One region of the Streptomyces sp. NPDC054866 genome, then DNA from elsewhere that is predicted to be linked to it. Evidence: riboswitches for the same ligand, from Rfam matches in the RefSeq annotation. Region 1 holds a riboswitch; the other holds the start of a gene.
What was found. Region 1 has a riboswitch for glycine ahead of gcvT (glycine cleavage system aminomethyltransferase GcvT). Riboswitches for the same ligand answer to the same signal wherever they lie in the genome.
Positions count from the first base shown of each region.

Region 2: linked by a shared signal. The riboswitch ahead of gcvP (aminomethyl-transferring glycine dehydrogenase) and the one ahead of gcvT (glycine cleavage system aminomethyltransferase GcvT) in region 1 are both predicted to bind glycine.

Region 1 covers NZ_JBSGZA010000009.1:39,367-42,567, forward strand. The annotation lists gene glyA (serine hydroxymethyltransferase) at 1-494, opposite strand, end outside; gene gcvH (glycine cleavage system protein GcvH) at 525-902, opposite strand; gene gcvT (glycine cleavage system aminomethyltransferase GcvT) at 992-2,116, opposite strand; glycine riboswitch at 2,152-2,263, opposite strand; glycine riboswitch at 2,264-2,369, opposite strand; gene ACWGI2_RS34955 (AAA family ATPase) at 2,522-3,201, shown strand, end outside.
Region 2 covers NZ_JBSGZA010000004.1:9,456-12,656, forward strand. The annotation lists gene ACWGI2_RS20750 (DNA polymerase IV) at 1-864, shown strand, start outside; gene ACWGI2_RS20755 (PRC-barrel domain-containing protein) at 985-1,362, opposite strand; glycine riboswitch at 1,506-1,603, shown strand; gene gcvP (aminomethyl-transferring glycine dehydrogenase) at 1,801-3,201, shown strand, end outside.

The sequences.
Region 1 (3,201 bases):
TTCTCCTTGGCCAGGCGCTCGACCTCGGCCATGTCCACCAGACCGGCCTCGTCGACGTGGTACGCGACCACGTTGAACTGCTTGCCGGAGAAGTTCAGGCGCATGCCGTGGGTGAGGTGGCCGCCGTGCGCCAGGTCAAGGCCGAGGATCGTGTCGCCGGGCTTGGCGATCGCGAACAGGGCGGCCTGGTTGGCGGAGGCGCCGGAGTGCGGCTGGACGTTGGCGTACTCGGCGTCGAACAGATCCTTGATCCGGTCGATCGCGATCTGCTCGGTGACGTCGACGTGCTCGCAGCCGCCGTAGTAGCGGCGGCCGGGGTAGCCCTCGGCGTACTTGTTGGTGAGGACCGTGCCCTGGGCCTCCATGACGGCGACCGGAGCGAAGTTCTCCGAGGCGATCATTTCCAGGGTGGACTGCTGGCGGTGGAGCTCGGCGTCGACGGCGGCGGCGACGTCCGGGTCCAGCTCGTGGAGAGGGGTGTTGAGAAGCGACATCAGGTGGTCCCTAGGGGTCTTCGGGGGGCTTCAGCTGCCGGAGAACTCGGTGTACTCGTCCGCGGAGAGCAGGTCCTTCGGCTCCTCCGTGATCCGTACCTTGAAGAGCCAACCACCCTCGAACGGGGCGGAGTTGACCTTCGACGGGTCGTCCACGACGTCCTGGTTCGACTCGACGACCTCACCGGTCACCGGGGAGTACAGGTCGCTGACCGACTTCGTCGACTCGAGCTCGCCGCAGGTCTCACCCGCGGTCACCGCGGCGCCGGCCTCGGGAAGGTCGGCGTAGACGACGTCACCGAGCGCGTTGGCCGCGTGCTCCGTGATCCCGACCGTCGCCACACCGTCCTCGGCGGCCGAGAGCCACTCGTGCTCCTTGCTGTAACGCAGCTGCTGGGGGTTGCTCATGACCTGAATTCTCCTGTACGCGGGTGGGTGCTGCGGAACGGGGAAGATGTGCGTGGGGTCACTTCCGGGTTACCACGGAAGCGGCAGTGTCACTTCTGGCGCTTGTAGAACGGCAGAGCCACGACCTCGTACGGCTCGTGCGTGCCGCGGATGTCCACGCCCACGCCCTCGGTGCCGGGGGCCGCGTGCGCCGCGTCGACGTACGCGATGGCGATCGGCTTGCCGAGCGTCGGGGACGGGGCGCCGGAGGTGACCTCGCCGATGATCTTGCCTTCGGCGACCACGGAGAAGCCCGCGCGCGGGATGCGGCGGCCCGCCGCGATCAGGCCGACCAGCTTGCGCGGGGGAGCGGTCTCGGCGCGCTCGGCGGCGGCCGCGAGCGCCGCGCGCCCCACGAAGGTGTCGGACTGCGAGGTCTTCTCGAACTTCACGACCCGGCCGAGGCCCGCGTCGAAGGGCGTCAGCTCCGCGGTCAGCTCGTGCCCGTACAGCGGCATGCCCGCCTCCAGGCGGAGCGTGTCGCGGCAGGAGAGGCCCGCGGGCACCATGCCGACCGGCTTACCGGCCTCCATCAGCGCGTTCCACAGCTTCTCGGCGTCGCCGGGCGCGACGAAGAGCTCGAAGCCGTCCTCGCCGGTGTAGCCCGTGCGGGCGATCAGCGCGGGCACACCCGCGACCGTGCCGGGCAGGCCCGCGTAGTACTTCAGACAGTCCAGGTCCGCGTCCGTGAGTGACTTCAGGATGCCGGGGGACTCGGGGCCCTGGACGGCGAGCAGGGCGTACGCGTCGCGGTCGTCGCGGACCTCGGCGTCGAAGCCGTCGGCCCGCGCGGTGAGCGCGTCGAGCACGACCTGCGCGTTCGACGCGTTGGCGACGACCATGTACTCGGTCTCGCCGAGGCGGTAGACGATCAGGTCGTCCAGGATGCCGCCGTCCTCGGCGCAGATCATCGTGTAGCGGGCGCGGCCGACACCTACGGAGCCGATGTTGCCGACCAGCGCGAAGTTCAGCAGGTCCACGGCCTCGGGGCCTGTGACGGTGATCTCGCCCATGTGGGAGAGGTCGAAGAGACCGGCCTTGGTGCGGACGGCGACGTGCTCGTCGCGCTCGCTGCCGTAGCGGAGCGGCATGTCCCAGCCCGCGAAGTCGGTCATGGTCGCGCCGAGGGCGCGATGCACGGCATCGAGTGCGGTCAGACGGGAAGCGGTACTCATTCGTGGAACTCCCAGGGCATGACGGGCGAGGTCGATCCTCCCCATCTGTCATCGGAACCTGAGAGGTTCACCACGACCCGTCCGTATATGGGGTCATGACTTGCACCTTGGGTGGAGCCGCGCAGGCGGCCCGCTTTTCAGATGTGCCTCGCCCGCGCGGTACGGGGCCTGAGAGATTCAAGGGAGGGACTTGCTCCTTCGGCGCCCCAGCGCGTCGTACGACGGCGTCCGGGAACTCTCCCGCGCGGATTCAAACGGCCTGTATGGAGTTTGCGCGCACATCATTGCACGCGCCTCCGTCACAGGGCAGTGCCAGTGCGGTGCCAGTCCCGTAATGCGCTTGTGCCGCATTACCTTCTCTTTACACTTGCCGGGGAAGCTGCGGTAAGCAGGTACGTGACCGCTATGGGGAGGCCGATCACGGTGCGCAGGACGAGTGTCTACGCGACCAACACAGGGGTGGCCCTGCCCAAACAGGCCGCCGCCCCCACCAGGGAGAGCTGTGGCCTTCTGCCGGCGGCCGTCGTCCGCGACCTGCGGCAGCGGACCGGTCACAGCCCGCACCGCCTCACGTTCGGCGAGGGCGACCTGATCGTCGTCTCCGGGCTGCCGGGCAGCGGCAAGTCCACGCTGATGCGCAGAGCCGTCGCGGGCCCGCGCATCGACTCGCAGGACACCCGCGACCGCTGGGCCCGGCGCATGCCGAGCCTGCTGCCGTACGCGGTGTACCGCCCCTTGGTCCGCCTCGCGCACTACGCGGGCCTGCGCAGAGCCCTGCGCTCCGGCGAGGGCGTCGTGGTGCACGACTGCGGAACCCAGGCCTGGGTGCGCCGCTGGCTGGCCCGCGAGGCCGCGCGGCGCGGCACGACGCTGCACCTGCTGCTGCTCGACGTACCGCCGGACACCGCCATAGAGGGCCAGCTCTCGCGCGGTCGCGGCGTGTCGCGGTACGCCTTCGCCCGGCATCGCAGGACGGTCGGCCGGCTCGTCGGGGCCGCCGAGCGGGGCGACCTGCCGCGCGGCTGCGGCTCGGCCGTGCTCCTCGACAGGACGGCGGCCGGGGTGCTGCGGGGGATCGGCTTCGG
Region 2 (3,201 bases), on a different contig from region 1:
CCCGGTGTCGGTCCTGCCACCGGGGACCATCTGCGGCGGGGCGGGATCACGACCGTGGGGGAGATCGCGGAGGCGGGCGAGGACGAGCTCGTACGGCTGCTCGGGAAGTCGCACGGCAGCGCGCTGTACGCGATGGCGCTCGCGCGGGACGAGCGGCCCGTGGTGGCGGAGCGGGAATCCAAGTCGGTCAGCGTCGAGGACACGTACGACGTGGACATCCATGACCGGGTGAGGGTCAGGGGCGAGGTCGCGCGGCTCGCCGACCGGTGTGTGGAGCGGCTGCGGGCGGCGGGGCACTCAGGGCGGACCATCGTCCTGAAGGTGCGGCGGTTCGACTTCTCGACGCTGACGCGCTCGGAGACGCTGCGTGGGCCCACGGACGACCCCGGGGTGGTGCGGGAGGCCGCGGCGCGGCTCCTCGAGGCCGTGGACACCACCGGAGGCGTGCGGCTCCTCGGGGTGGGGGTCACGGGACTCGCCGACTACACGCAGGAGGACCTCTTCGCGCAGGCCCAGGCCCAGGCGCAGGCGCAGGCGCAGGCACTGGCCGAGGGCCTTGAGCACGGGGAGGGCGAGGTTGCCGTGGGGGAGGAAACGGCCGTGGAGGAGCGGCCGCCCGTGGAGGAGGTGCCGCTCGCCGAGCGGCGGTGGGCCGCGGGGCACGATGTGCGTCACGCGCGGTTCGGGCACGGGTGGGTGCAGGGGAGCGGGCTCGGGCGTGTGACGGTGCGGTTCGAGACGCCGGGGTCCCTGCCGGGGCGGGTGCGGACCTTCCGGGTGGACGATGCCGAGCTTGTTCCCGCGGAGCCGTTGCCGCTGGTGGGACCACCGGAGGTGGGAGCTGAGCAGTGCCCCTTGGGTTAGCGGTGCCCGGCGATGGGCGTTGTGCCCACCCGTTCCGCCGGTGCGGAACGCCTGCCCACGGTGCGGAACGCCTGCCCACAACGAGGGCGGACGAGGGTGGTCGGCTTGCGGTCTGCGGGCTCAGGGCTCCTCGCCCGCTATGCGGCCGAAGTCCTTGTCCGGTGGCGTAGGTGACTCGGGAGGTGTGATGTCCAGGCCGTAGTGGTGGTAGAGCTGCAGTTCCTGTTCGGGGGAGAGGTGGCGCCCGACGCCGAAGTCGGGGGCGTCCTTGATCAGGGAGCGCTCGAAGGGGATGCGCAGGGTGCCGTCGCTCCTGAGCTCGCTGGGCTCCAGGGGCACGAACGTGTCCCGGCTGAACAGGCCCGTGCGTATGGCCGCCCACTCCGGGGCGCCGGTAGCGTCGTCGAGATAGACCTCGTCGATCGTGCCGATCTTGGCCCCGTTCCGGTCGAACGCCTTCCGGCCGATCAGGTTGCGCGGATCGATGTCGGTCTGCACGGGCCCTCCAACTGGTCGAGACGTGTCGAAGTGGGGCGTAACTCATCCTTGTTCATTCGTATTCACTACGAAAGAGCACTTCGGGGCAGGCGGCCACTCGAGGGATCCTCCATCGCCTCGCTGGTAGGCTGGCGATTGGCTGCTGACCCCGTGCGGGAGAGCTCTCCGGTTAAGGCACCGGAGGCGCCGAAGGAGCAACTCCTCCCCGGAATCTCTCAGGCCCCTGTACCGCACGGACGAGGTCACTCTGGAAAGTAGGGCGGGCGTCGGGCGGGCACGTTCGGAACCCTTCCTCACCGACGGTGAAAGCCGGTGCGGCGCCTCTCGCGGGGCACGGGCCGGTGAAGCTCTCAGGTTGAGATGACAGAGGGGGAGGCCGTCCGGGTACCCGTGCCGTGGTGCCCCTCGCAGGTCGCGTCAGACCAGGAGGCCTCCGCAATGACCGCCACTCCTCGCACCCCGCTCTCCCAGCTCGAACAGGGCATCCCCTTCGAGCAGCGGCACATCGGTCCCGATGTGGAAGCACGGGCCAAGATGCTCGCGCAGGTCGGATACGGCTCGCTCGACGAGCTGACCGCCGCCGCCGTGCCGGATGTGATCAAGAACGCCGAGGCGCTGAACCTCCCCGGGGCGCGCACCGAGGCCGAGGTCCTGGCCGAACTGCGCTCCCTCGCGGACCGTAACCAGGTTCTTGATTCCATGATCGGGCTCGGTTACTACGGGACCTTCACTCCGCCCGTGATTCTGCGGAACGTCATGGAGAACCCCGCGTGGTACACCGCTTACACGCCGTACCAGCCCGAGATCTCCCAGGGACGGCTCGAGGCGCTGCTCAACTTCCAGACCGTCGTCGCCGAGCTGACGGGGCTGCCCACATCCGGTGCCTCGCTCCTTGACGAGGGGACCGCCGCCGCCGAGGCCATGGCGCTCTCGCGGCGCATGGGCAAGGTCAAGGACGGTGTCTTCCTCGTCGACGCCGACGCGCTGCCGCAGACCATCGCCGTCATCCAGACCCGCGCCGAGCCGACCGGTGTCGAGGTCGTCGTCGCCGATCTGAGCGAGGGCATCCCGGCCGAGGTCGCCGAGCGCGGTGTCGTCGGCGTACTGATCCAGTACCCCGGCGCCTCCGGTGCCGTACGCGACATCAAGCCCCTCATCGAGCAGGCGCACGAGCTCGGTGCGATAGTCTCCGTCGCCGCCGACCTGCTGGCCCTCACGCTGCTCACCTCGCCCGGTGAGCTCGGCGCCGACATCGCCGTCGGGACCACGCAGCGCTTCGGCGTCCCGATGGGCTTCGGCGGCCCGCACGCCGGTTACATGGCGGTGCGCGAGAAGTTCGCGCGCAGCCTGCCCGGCCGGCTCGTCGGAGTCTCCGTGGACGCGGACGGCAACAAGGCCTACCGGCTCGCGCTGCAGACCCGTGAGCAGCACATCCGCCGCGAGAAGGCCACCAGTAACATCTGTACCGCTCAGGTGCTGCTCGCCGTGATGGCCGGAATGTACGCGGTCTACCACGGGCCCGAGGGGCTCAAGTCCATCGCGCGGCGTACTCACCGCTACGCGACCGTGCTGGCCGCGGGACTCACCGCCGGCGGGGTCGAGGTCGTGCACGGCGCGTACTTCGACACCCTCACCGTGCGGGTGCAGGGCAAGGCCGAGCAGCTCGTCGCCGCGGCCCGCGAGGGTGGCGTCAACATCCACCAGATCGACGCCGACCACGTCTCCCTGGCCTGCGACGAGACCACCACGCGCAAGCAACTGACCGCGATCTGGACCGCGTTCGGGGTCGAGGCCGACATTGAGGCGCTCGACGCGGAGACCGAGGACTCGCTTCCCGGC